Regions from separate parts of the Parabacteroides sp. AF17-3 genome, predicted to be linked through region 4. Evidence: riboswitches for the same ligand, from Rfam matches in the RefSeq annotation. Region 4 holds a riboswitch; each other region holds the start of a gene.
What was found. Region 4 has a riboswitch for cobalamin ahead of DWW91_RS13290 (cysteine-rich CWC family protein). Riboswitches for the same ligand answer to the same signal wherever they lie in the genome.
Positions count from the first base shown of each region.

Region 1: another riboswitch for cobalamin. It lies ahead of DWW91_RS16855 (TonB-dependent receptor); the one in region 4 lies ahead of DWW91_RS13290 (cysteine-rich CWC family protein).
Region 2: another riboswitch for cobalamin. It lies ahead of DWW91_RS16055 (ABC transporter substrate-binding protein); the one in region 4 lies ahead of DWW91_RS13290 (cysteine-rich CWC family protein).
Region 3: another riboswitch for cobalamin. It lies ahead of DWW91_RS16005 (sirohydrochlorin cobaltochelatase); the one in region 4 lies ahead of DWW91_RS13290 (cysteine-rich CWC family protein).

Region 1 is NZ_QTMM01000012.1:195,043-198,205, reverse strand. It holds gene DWW91_RS16860 (O-acetylhomoserine aminocarboxypropyltransferase/cysteine synthase family protein) at 1-1,172, opposite strand, end outside; cobalamin riboswitch at 1,292-1,495, shown strand; gene DWW91_RS16855 (TonB-dependent receptor) at 1,626-3,163, shown strand, end outside.
Region 2 is NZ_QTMM01000011.1:231,818-234,980, reverse strand. It holds gene DWW91_RS16065 (hypothetical protein) at 1-361, shown strand, start outside; gene cobI (precorrin-2 C(20)-methyltransferase) at 396-1,094, opposite strand; cobalamin riboswitch at 1,161-1,371, shown strand; gene DWW91_RS16055 (ABC transporter substrate-binding protein) at 1,419-2,579, shown strand; gene DWW91_RS16050 (iron ABC transporter permease) at 2,589-3,163, shown strand, end outside.
Region 3 is NZ_QTMM01000011.1:220,053-223,215, forward strand. It holds gene aspT (aspartate-alanine antiporter) at 1-797, opposite strand, end outside; cobalamin riboswitch at 938-1,134, shown strand; partial or broken gene DWW91_RS16005 (sirohydrochlorin cobaltochelatase) at 1,257-1,616, shown strand; gene DWW91_RS16010 (helix-turn-helix domain-containing protein) at 1,942-2,784, shown strand.
Region 4 is NZ_QTMM01000009.1:46,737-49,899, reverse strand. It holds gene DWW91_RS13300 (biotin/lipoyl-containing protein) at 1-111, opposite strand, end outside; gene accC (acetyl-CoA carboxylase biotin carboxylase subunit) at 149-1,663, opposite strand; gene DWW91_RS13290 (cysteine-rich CWC family protein) at 1,665-1,880, opposite strand; cobalamin riboswitch at 1,939-2,136, opposite strand; gene DWW91_RS13285 (threonine/serine exporter ThrE family protein) at 2,274-3,041, shown strand; gene DWW91_RS13280 (threonine/serine exporter family protein) at 3,038-3,163, shown strand, end outside.

The DNA.
Region 1 (3,163 bases), on a different contig from region 4:
TCGGTCAACTGGCGATGCGTATGGCTTGCCGGATGAAGCACACAAGTACGGGCATCGGCCACATGAGTAACGATAGCAGCCAGCTTCAAACTGTCCATAAACTTGATAGCTACCTCGCGTCCGCCTTTCAGTCCGAATGACAGGACACCGCATGAACCGTTCGGAAGATATTTCTTTGTCAGTTCGTAATATTTATTTCCTTCCAGATCCGGATAGTTTACCCAGGCTACCTTGTCGCAATTCTGAAGCCATTTAGCTACGGCCAGTGCATTTTTACAATGCTGCGGCATACGCAGATGCAATGTTTCCAGTCCCAGGTTCAGCAGGAAAGCATTTTGCGGAGACTGGATAGAACCCAGGTCACGCATCAACTGGCTGGTAGCCTTGGTGATATATGCCAGTTTCCCGAATGTCTTTGTGTAAGTCAGGCCATGATAGGAGTCATCCGGCTGGCAGAGGCCCGGGTATTTGTCTGCATGCGCTTCCCAATCGAAGTTACCGCTGTCGACGATACAACCTCCGACGGCAGTCGCATGTCCGTCCATATATTTGGTCGTAGAATGCGTAACGATATCGGCACCCCATTCGAATGGGCGGCAGTTGATCGGTGTGGCAAATGTATTGTCGACGATCAATGGAACGCCATGTTTGTGAGCGATACGGGCAAACTTTTCAATATCCAGTACCATCACTCCCGGGTTGGAGATCGTTTCGCCGAACAATAACTTCGTATTCGGGCGGAACGCTTTGCTGATTTCTTCTTCACTGGCATCCTGGTCGATGAATGTACATTCGATGCCCAGCTTTTTCAGGGTAACGGACAGCAGATTGTATGTCCCGCCATAAATACCGGTTGCGCTTACGATATGGTCGCCGGCTTCGCAGATATTGAAACAGGCAAAGAAGTTGGCAGCCTGTCCCGATGAAGTCAGCATTGCTGCCACACCACCTTCCAAAGCGGCGATCTTGGATGCTACGGCATCGTTGGTCGGGTTTTGCAGACGGGTATAGAAATAACCACTCTCTTCCAGATCGAACAGTTTCGCCATTTGTTCGCTGGTCTCATACTTGAAGGTAGTACTCTGATAGATAGGCAGAACGCGAGGTTCTCCTTTTTTAGGTTGCCAGCCACCCTGCACACACAAAGTTGCCGGCTTGAATGAATTGCTCATATTATTAAATGTTTGCTATGTAATTATATTCTGCTGACAAAAGTAAAGAATAGTTCGTTCCATTAATACAAATCTACGATCATTTATAAAAAATAGGGTACTGTTTAAAAATAATCTTTACCTTTGTCCTCGGTTTTGGTGTCACAAATCCAGTTCTACGGAAAAGTGATGAAAAGGGAATCAGGTGAAAATCCTGAACAGACCCGCTGCTGTAAGCTCCGCCAAAGTCGTTGAACACAACTCAATCCACTGTTCGCAATGAATGGGAAGGACGTTCAATGATGGAGTAAGTCAGAAGACCTGCCAGAATCAGTAGTTTTAAGCTTTCGAGGAATAAGGCTGAAAAACATGTAAGTAAGGACTTGACTGTATTTGGTAGGGAGTTCCGACTGTTCATGTGGTCCATTCTGTTTTATCGAAAGCCTGTCGTTAATATATAATGTTTTTGATGGGATGAGAGGTTTCATACATGTATTTTTGTTGTTTATTTGTTTGTTCCCTGTAAGTCTTGCGGCGCAAGACAGGGTTACGCTGTCCGGAGAGGTGAGGGGAGAAGATGGTGCTCCGCTTCCTATGGTTACTGTTGCCATCGAAAATACGACGGCAGGGACATATACCGACGACCGGGGGCGCTATTCACTAAGTCTGAAACCCGGAAAGCATACTCTTATAATTACCTTGTTGGGTTATAATACAATAAAAACAATTCTCGATATCCGTAGAAACAAAACGCTCGATTTCGTTATGGAAGAAAATTCCGTAACCCTGAACACTGTTGAGGTGTATGGCAAATCGAAAACACAGAAGGTCAAGGAAGGTGCCCTGACCGTCAATGCGTTGGATATAAAACCACAGATCAGTTCCTTGAAGAACCTGAACGAAATGGTTAACCGGACAGCTGGCATCAAGATCAGGGAAGAAGGAGGGGTAGGTTCCGATTTTGACCTCTCCATTAACGGGCTGTCGGGTAATTCGGTGAGATATTTTATTGACGGTATGCCGCTGGATGCAAAAGGTAGCGGTATTTCACTGGCCAATTTGCCTGTAAATATTATTGACCGGGTCGAGATATATAAAGGAGTAGTTCCTGCCAGCCTGGGGGCCGATGCTTTGGGAGGAGCTATCAACATCATCACCAATCAAGACAAGAAAAATTATCTCGATGCCTCTTACGGCATCGGCTCGTTTCACACGCATCGGGCTGATCTGAATGGTCAGTTCGTAGAGCCGAAGACTGGATTGATCATGAAACCGACTGTCGGTGTCAATTACTCGAAAAATGATTATATGATGAAAGGTGTCGAGGTCTGGGATGCAGATAGCCGTAACTATATTGAAGTCAACCGCAAACGGTTCCATGATGATTATTTTTCCTTGCTGGGGCAACTTGAAGCCGGCTTTGTCGATAAGTCCTGGGCAGATGCTTTCTTTGTTTCCGGCTCTTATTCCAAAGTAGATAAGGAGTTGCAGACCGGTTCTATCCAGACTAAGGTCATCGGAGATGCAGAGCGTCGCGGCAGTGCTTGGAATATTTCAGCCCGTTATCAGAAGCGTTTTGATAAGATCAATACCAGTGCATCGTTATCCCATACCTGGGATCGCTCGCTGACTGTTGATACTGCCTATCGTATTTATAACTGGGACGGCGGTTTTACCCCGTCGTCCCGTAATGAGATCAACGGTCGCGGACGATCCATGCGTCATTATGACCGGCCTCTGACAATTTTCCGCGGAGGTGTTGATTATACTATCAACCGCCATCATTCCTTCAGCCTGAACTATTTACTCAACCGTACCGGAAACAATCGCCGCGACGATATTGATGAAACATTTGAACCGACCAATGATGTTTTAACCAAACATATCCTCGGGTTGACCTACAACCAGTCGTTTTTCGACGGAAGATGGGAGAGTACGTTATTTGTCAAGGATTATATCAACGCAACATCTGTCGAGCAGAATGATCTTTCATGGATAACAGGTTCGGATGA
Region 2 (3,163 bases), on a different contig from region 4:
TCGAATGTTTTCGAAGATGGGTTCTTCGGAGAGTATGAATAATGTCGGTTGGGATACCACCAAGCAGAAGGAAATCCAGGATCTTCATCATTATGCCATCAGCAACTTGATCCCCAGGGCCGGAGTCTATCAGATGAAGTTACTTGAATCGTTGGCACAATCTGCTTCTATCTATTCACCGGAAGAGACTGAAACTCTTTATAATGAAACGAATAAAAAGATTGAAGAGATCAGCAGTCACATTTCAGGAGTATTAGTGAGTGCACGTGAGTTGTGCAAGTCGGGGCATCAGAACTGGGAATCTGTCCAGTCGCTCCGCTACCATATGAACCGTCTGAACGGTATCATAGAATCCGTATAGTTTTTGCGATACAATAATTGGGATAGTAATTTTTTTATTGTATGATCATCAGTGAGAAATAGGGGAAAGATTTCTCTGCGATGATTTGCCGGTCGGAGGTGTAGTATTCTTTATCCGTCCCTACATTTTCAAAATAATGGAATTGTGTCTGCGGATGCTTGCGAATACATGCATGTACGGCTTCCACACATTGCGACAGTTTCATAATGACGATCACGTATCCGGCATTTATCTTTTCTGACAATTCTTCTGCGGAAGGAGTGCCGGGGATAACAATGATCTGTTCTTCCTGTTTGACAATGTGCAAGCCGGCCAATGCTCCGGCAGCGATGAAGGCGGGGATTCCGGCAATACGCTGAACGTCGATTCCCGTCTCTATAAACTTGTCATATATATACTGGATGGAAGAATAGAAGCCGGCATCGCCTTCGGCTACGATAACGATCTGTCTGCCTTCCGCATAGTTTGCGGCGGCTTCGTTGTAGAGGGCGTCGTAGGCTTTCCAGGCTTCCGTGCGGTCTTTGCTCATGGGAAGCATAAAGCAGCGGATGGCAGTTTCGTTTATTTCCAGTGCACGTACGATATCGGCGGCACGTGAGAGGATTTCACCTTGCCTGTTACGGGTGGCGGGGCAGTAGATAATATCTGCTTTCTGAAGTTGTCGGAGACCTTTCACTGTGATAAGTTCCGGTTCGCCGGGACCTAATGATACGAAACTGATCGGGTAAGTCATTTTATTCTTGTTTTTATTTGGGGTGCAAATGTGCTGAAAATAGTGCAAAGTTGCAAACTTCTTATTACTTTTGCGATCGAAATAGGTTCTGTAAAACTCCTGTTCATGGAGACAGATTAAAAGGGAACCGGGTGGAAATCCCGGACAGTCCACGCTGCTGTAAAACTTCAGTAACATCCCGATAACACCTTTTGCCACTGGCGGAGAGACAGCCTCGCCGGGAAGGCTTTCGGGATGGAAGTAAGTCAGAAGACCTGCCATTTTTCACATAGCGATTGTCCTCGTGGGTTCGGACGGTTTGTGTCGGATAAAAATAATATGAATATGAACAAGTATTTAGCAGGTTGTTGCCTGGTTGCACTATTGGTTACGTCGTGTGCATCGAAAGGAAATCAACAGGAGAAAAAGAATGTTTCTTCACAACAAACGACTATGACGGATAGCCGGGTTCAGGTGACACCAAAGCATGCCGAAGGTTTTCAACTGACCTATAAAGATGATTATATGCTGGTGGATATACATGATCCGCAGAATGAAGAAAGTACGCATTTCCTGTATGCTTTGGTTCCCCGGGGGACGAAGCCGGAAGGGATTCATGCGGATTATACGGTTATCGAAACACCTGTACGTAGTGCTATCTGTATGACTTCCCTGCAATTATCCAATTTCATTAAGTTGGGAGCGGAGGATAAGGTTGTCGGCATTACGAGTACGCGTCATCTGTTTAATAAGACTATCAATAATCAGCTGAAGGAAGGAAAGACGGCAAAGATCGGGATCGAAGGCAACTTCGATAATGAGGTGATCATGAGTATCAATCCCGACCTGATTCTGATCTCACCTTTTAAGCGTGGCGGCTATGAAACAATGAAAGATATCGGTATCCCTCTGATTCCTCATCTGGGATATAAAGAAATGACACCGCTGGGGCAGGCTGAATGGATCAAGTTCGTCGGTTTGTTACTCGGGATAGAGCAGGAAGCCAATGAAAAATTCTCGGCTATAGAGAACCGCTACAACGAGCTGAAAGAGCTGACAGCCGAAGGTAAAGTGCAGAAACGTCCTGTCGTGTTCAGTGGCGAAATACATGGTGGTAACTGGTATGCAGTAGGAGGAAAGAGCTTCCTTGCACAACTTTTCAAAGATGCCGGCGCTGATTACTTTTTGAAAGACGACGATCGCTCCGGCGGTGTGACGCTCGACTTCGAGACCGTCTATAACCAGGCCGACGAAGCCGACTACTGGCGTATCGTAAACAGCTATCCGGGAATATATACTTATAAATCACTGAAAGATCAGGATCCCCGTTATGCAGACTTCCGTGCCTTCAAGGAAAAAGGAGTGATCTATTGCAACATGAGGGAAAAACCTTTTTACGAAAGCATGCCGACCGAGCCGGAAGTGGTGCTGGGCGATTTATTGCATATCTTCCATCCGAATCTACTGCCGGATCATACGCCTGTCTATTATGATTTACTTAAATAAATGGGTACGATGAAGTATTCTAACACTTTCCTGATGTTTGTGATCTTTGTCTCGATCGTCGTGTTGTTGTTTCTGAATCTGGTGTTGGGCTCTGTTTCTATACCCTTCCATTCGGTTTGGAATATCATCTGCGGCAATGGCGACGAACCGGTCACCTGGCAGAATATTATCTGGAAATCACGCTTTCCGCAAGCCTTAACGGCATTAGTCGCCGGAGCCGGATTAGCGATCAGCGGGCTTCAGATGCAAACCGTATTCCGCAATCCGTTGGCCGGCCCCTCTGTATTGGGTATCAGTTCCGGTGCAAGTATGGGAGTTGCCTTCGTTGTTTTACTGAGCGGAAGTCTGGGAGGCGTGGCGTTGAGTAAGCTGGGCTTTATGGGGGAGATTGCCTTATCCATTGCGGCCATAGTCGGTTCCTTGTCTGTCATGGCACTGATCGTTTATGTTTCGCAGAAGGTAAAAGGGAATGTGACGCTATTGATTATCGGTGTGATGATCGGCTATGTGGCGAATGCGGTAATCGGAGTCCTGAAGTTTTTTAGTGTGGAAGAAGATATCCGTGCTTATGTGATCTGGGGGCT
Region 3 (3,163 bases), on a different contig from region 4:
ACGTCATATACCACATTATTGATTCGTACGCGTTCTACAAACAGACGACGGCCCTGCCCTTCCAGATAATCTTCCAGCTCCTGTACGGTCTTGCCTGCCCCGAACCAGTCATTACTGATCTTATAAGCGCGGAAAGTGATGGGACGTGCTGCCGGCATAAAACCGGGTTGCTCGCTCTCATCGTCGGTACCCATCTTTGCTTCCAGCTCTTTACAAGCCTTCTTTACCGAAGGCAGTCCGCCCAGCAAACGGGGAGCCACATCGCTCATCAGCCAGGCAGAACCGGCCGTACCGAAAATATAACAGACAGCATAAGCTACAGGCATCACATTAATCATGGATGTTTTGTCTGCCGCACTCAACCCGCTCTGGTTGATCGTATCTTCCGCTACTCCCAGCACCGCAGAGATCGTCTGCGAACCAGCCAGCAATCCAGCCGCTTCTCCGGCATTGTATCCCATCAGCTTGGCAAGCAAAAAGGGAACAAACAGAGAGAACAAACACATCAGTACGGCAAAAAGCATCTGCGGAAGTCCCTCCTTTTTTAGCCCGCGAAAGAACTGCGGACCAACACTATATCCCACGGCAAAAAGGAACAGAAGAAAGAATACGGATTTAATGGGTGCCCCAATATCGATATGCAACTGTCCAATTAATACACCGACCAGCAATACGCTGGTAACTGTTCCCAAGGAAAATTTACCTATCTTAAATTTACCTATCCAGAAACCGAAAGCCAGTGTCAGAAAGATAGCCAGTTCCGGATAGTGTTTGAGCAAATCAGCAAACCACTCCATATATACAATTATTTGACGTTAATAGTAAGACATATTCCATGTCCGATTTTATTGTGGTAAATGGAACACAATCCATGAGAAAGTTGTTGCGGGAGATTCAATTAAGAGATTATAAAAGCTCCCTTATTTTAAATAAATTTCTATCTTTGTCCCGCTTTGGTGATACGCCAGCCTCCGGTTGTCGTATAAAAGGGAATCCGGTGAGAATCCGGAACAGTGCCCGCTACTGTGAAGCCCGCTATAAAAGGAAAACATGCTTACACCACTGTCCGTGACAAGGATGGGAAGGTCGTTTTCCGGGCAAGTCAGGAAACCTGCCAGACAGACAAATCCGTTCTCCCGGGGCCAGGAGGGCTATTATGAACATAAAACAAATCTCTTTCAATGAAAAAGAAATGTCTGCTGACAGCCTTTCTTGTAGGTTGTTCAATGAGTATGTCTTTTGCACACGGTATGTTGCAGAAGACAGTGACCGATTATATGCTGAAAGCAAAAGGCTATGATAACTTCCATGTCGGAACGATCGAAGGTTATCCCACTTTCGATACGATGCTTGCCAAGCTCAAAGCCAGCGGTGTAAAGAAAGTCATGCTCATGCCTTTCATGTTCGTTGCCGGCGACCATGTCAACAATGATATAGCAGGCGACTGGAAAAAGGAGCTGGGAGACAACGGTTACGAAGTATCCGTCCTGATGGAAGGTCTGGGACAGAATCCCGACATACAGGACATCTTCATCGAACATGCCCGTTTTGCGGCCAAACACAAAATGGTCGATATCATGGATAAAAAGAAGCAATACGCTGCTGGAAAAGACTGACGGACCAAACGCCCATTATCCGTCACAGAGTCACAAATGAAAACCGGCCTCTTTCCTCATACGGGGAAAGGCCGGTTTTTTATATCAATACATTCTTGAAATTCTAATTTACACAACCAGAACTTTTACATTATTAAAGGAGCAATAACAATAGACATTTTATCTATTATCAACTAATTATTTACCATCTTTACTTGCATTTTTATTTATATCAAAATATATACATAAAATGATATTTTGTATACATAACAAACTGGAACATTGTATTTTTTTTGCATATACATTCACATGGAGTGTAAAACAACAACTAAATCCAAACAAAAACATGAAAAGTACGATTAATAACGCGCCTTCTGAAATACCTAACAGTCAGTCATTACATGCAGGCTTTGATCTTCTCATAAAGCCCGAAGGAATAGATTTAACTGAATCTTACCTATATAATAATATGATTTTCTTCATACTGGACGGATCAGTAAAAATATATTCTCCACATACTCAAACGAAGTCCATTGGCGAACCGCATATGCTCTTTCTTAAAGGGCATGAAAAATACACCTATGAAATTACTCCATGTTCGCAAATTCTTGCGTTCACCTTCGATAGTCTGACTATCGATGAGTTATTTCGTTTCCGGGCTCAATATGACCTGTTACCCGAATCCTCGTTTGAATGGATAGAACTAAAGATAATCGAACCTCTCTACAGCTTTTTAAAACTTCTCATCCAGTATCTGGAGAATAATTATTTGAATTACAACTTATATCTTGCCAAAAGAGAGGAACTGTTCTATCTTCTCAAAACAGTCTACCCCAGTAAAGATTTAGGTCATTTTTTCTATCTGCTGGCCAATCACCCGTCTGAGTTCGAAAAACAGGTAGCGGAAAATTATATGAAAGTAAAGAATGTCAAAGAACTGGCCAATCTGATGGGATATGGGATAAACTCCTTCCGGGTCAAATTCAAAGAAAACTTCGGTATTCCTGCCTACCAGTGGTTACTGAATGAAAAGGCGAAACGGATTTTAAAATGCCTGACAACGGAAGGTGAAGATTTCAAAAGTATAATCGACGATTTCGATTTCAGTTCACATTCTCATTTCTATAAGTTCTGTAAAACACAATTCGGACTTACCCCCGAAGAATTAAAGAAGAAACTAAACAGCTGAAAGAATATCAGATTATATATTTTATATGTGATTTTATATATATTCCCCTTCTGCAGCATAGGCTACCTTTGTATTGTTAAAATACAGATTCTTATTAAATTATGATGACCAAATTGTATGTGTTATTATCCCTTGGTAAGGGTGGGGATAATACTTTTGTTGAGGGGAGAATGTCAACTCCCTTAGTCTGTTATATTCTGTCAGGTGTTATTTTACTTGTTGTGTTACTACGAGTATTTTCCTGGCTGCAATACCTGCAACTCAAACGCAAAGCCCGGAAACGTATTTTTAAGAACAAAACCGTCAAAAGTCTACCGGTACGAAATAAATAGATTATCTTTGTGTCTGCATGATTACAACCGAATGTATCAGAATCAAT
Region 4 (3,163 bases):
CATTACGACATCGACTTCATAAAGGATACCGTCAATAGTCAACCGGACTTTGTTCCCATCTTTACTGACCAACGAAACATCCGCAACTCTTTTTCCAATATGTATTTCCATAAATAATAATTATTCAATAGTGCTAATGTGCCGATTATTAAATACGCAGGACTCCTTTTTGTAATCCGAATTCACGCCAGCGGCTGATCGGACGATTGTCGGAAGCCTGACCGGATCTGTTTTCCTCCAGATTGACCAGATAATCTATATAGGCAGCGATCATAGCTATATTTTCAGTCTCTGTTCCACCCTCTTCTACGGGATGTTGCAATTGTCCGGCATTTTTTTCAATAAAAGAAGTATCATACTTTCCCTGCACAAAGTCGGATGTATCCATAATCCGACGTAAGTAACCGATATTCGTTCTCAACCCGGTAATCTTATACTCATGCAATACCCGCCGCATGCGTTCGATCGCATATTGGCGCGTTGTCGCCCAAACGATCAGTTTTCCGATCATCGGGTCGTAATAAACCGGTATTTCATATCCTTCATACACATAACTGTCTACACGGACACCGATGCCGTTCGGCTCTGTCAATTGTTTAATGACACCGGGAGAAGGCATAAAACCGGCTTCTGTATCTTCTGCACAGATACGGCATTCAATGGCATGTCCGCGCTGGACGATCTCCTCCTGGCGGATATGGAGTGGTTCGTTGTTAGCCACCCGAATCTGTTCTTTTACCAGATCGACGCCTAAAACTTCCTCGGTAATCGGATGCTCCACCTGGAGACGCGTATTCATTTCCAGAAAATAAAAATTCCGATGTTTGTCCACCAAAAACTCAATGGTACCAGCACCGGAATAGTTGACAGCTTTTGCCGCAGCAACAGCCTTTTCACCCATATTTTTTCTTAACTCGGGAGTGATGAACGGAGACGGACTTTCCTCCACGATTTTCTGATTACGGCGTTGAACGGAACATTCACGTTCGCAAAGATGGATTACATTCCCGTGATTGTCACCCAATACCTGAAATTCGATATGATGAGGTTCCTCTACGAATTTCTCCAGATAAACTGTGTCGTCACCAAAAGACGATAACGATTCCGAACGGGCAGAATGATAAGCCTCCACCACATCTTCTTCTTTATAGATCAGTCGCATCCCTTTTCCTCCGCCTCCCATAGAGGCTTTCAGCATAACGGGGAAACCGATTTCCTTACATATCCGAACGGCTTCGGCAGCATCCAGCAACGGTTGTTGCGTTCCCGGAACAACCGGCACACCAGCCTCGATCATCCGCTTACGGGCTGATATCTTATCGCCCATCGCCTCCATCGTCTCAGCAGCCGGGCCAATAAAAATAATATTTTCCTCTTTACATCTGCGGGCAAAAGCTGCATTTTCCGAAAGGAAACCATAACCGGGATGAATGGCATCGGCTTTATGAATTTTTGCCGCTTGGATAATCTTTTCAATATCCAGATAACTATCTTTTGATGCAGCAGGCCCTATCAGGCAGGCCTCATCAGCATAAAGTACATGTCGTGCTGCCCGGTCGGCTTCCGAAAAAACAGCCACAGACTGTATTCCCATCTCCCGGCAGGAATGCATCACACGTACGGCGATCTCGCCACGGTTTGCAATTAATATCTTCCGTATCATATCAATGCTTTAAATGTTTATAACGGGGATTCACCTCACAGGCATAGAAATATTTCTTGATCTCATTCAAACAGGAGTTGCACAAACATCCCGGATAATGGACCTTCACATAAGCAAGCTGGAGTTCATCCAATTTCACAGGCACACAATGACAGGCGGATATATCATCTACCCGACAAACAAAAGAGTCCCCACAACGCGGACAATCTTTCTCCATAAATCTGATAAATTTAGAATAAACAATCATTTCGAACCCGTATCCTAACCCACGAGGATATGAGCCTTTAACGAACGGCAGGTCTTCTGACTGACTCCCATCCTGAAGCCTTCCCGACACATGTCAGTGGCATAAGTTGTTTTCAGAATGTTATTAGAGCTTCACAGCAGCGGGACTGTCCGGGATTTACACCCGATTCCCTTTTAATCTGTATTTCCAGAATCAAAAATACAGAACCATTTCGGTGCAAAACTACAAAAATAAAAGACAAAACAATGATATAAAATAAGTTTTTTATACTTTTGCGCCCCGGTTTAGGTTTATCGCCCGTTTTTCAGCCAGCAAAAAGAAACATTCCGGAATAGAATCCGGTTCATATATAAAAAGTACGACATGAGTAGAAATGAATCTTTGCTACCCGTAGCCAAATTCATCGCAGAGTACTCCGCCCATATGATGGGATGCGGGGTACACACATCCCGGGTAGTCCGGAGTTCCAAACGAATAGGAGAAGCATATGGCGCTGATGTTAAAATCAGCATTTTTCAGAAAAATATTATTCTGACGATCTCCGACAATGATACGAAAGAAACATACAGCGAGGTGATCGATATCCCCGCCCTTCCGATAAGTTTCGAGAAGAACGCCAAACTGAGCGCTCTGAGTTGGGAAACGTATGACAAACATTTGTCGCTGGAAGAATTAAAAGATAAATATGAGGAGATTATCGCCAGCCCGCACATCGATCCGCTTTTCGTTCTGATACTGGTAGGTTTTGCCAATGCCTCTTTCTGCCGCCTGTTCGGGGGAGATATTACTTCGATGGGGATTGTCTTTTCTGCGACTATCACCGGTTTTTTCCTGAAACAACAGATGCAGATACGGAAATTCAATCATTACATAATCTTCGTGGTATCGGCCTTTATTGCATCGCTTTGTGCCTCTACAGCGTTGATATTCGACACGACCTCGGACATTGCACTGGCAACGAGCGTCCTGTTCCTGATACCGGGCGTACCGCTGATCAATGGGGTCATCGATATTGTCGAAGGGTATATACTGACCGGTTTTGCCCGGCTGGTCAATGCACTGATGCTGATTATCTGTATCGCGATCGGGCTTTCTTTCACATTAATGATGGTAAAAAATAATTTGATATGATAGTATTGGATATTCTTTTAGACGGACTTTTTGCAGCCATTGCAGGTATTGGTTTCGGTGCGATTTCCGACCCACCTATGCGGGCGTTTCCTTACATTGCCTTGCTGGCTGCCGTAGGCCAT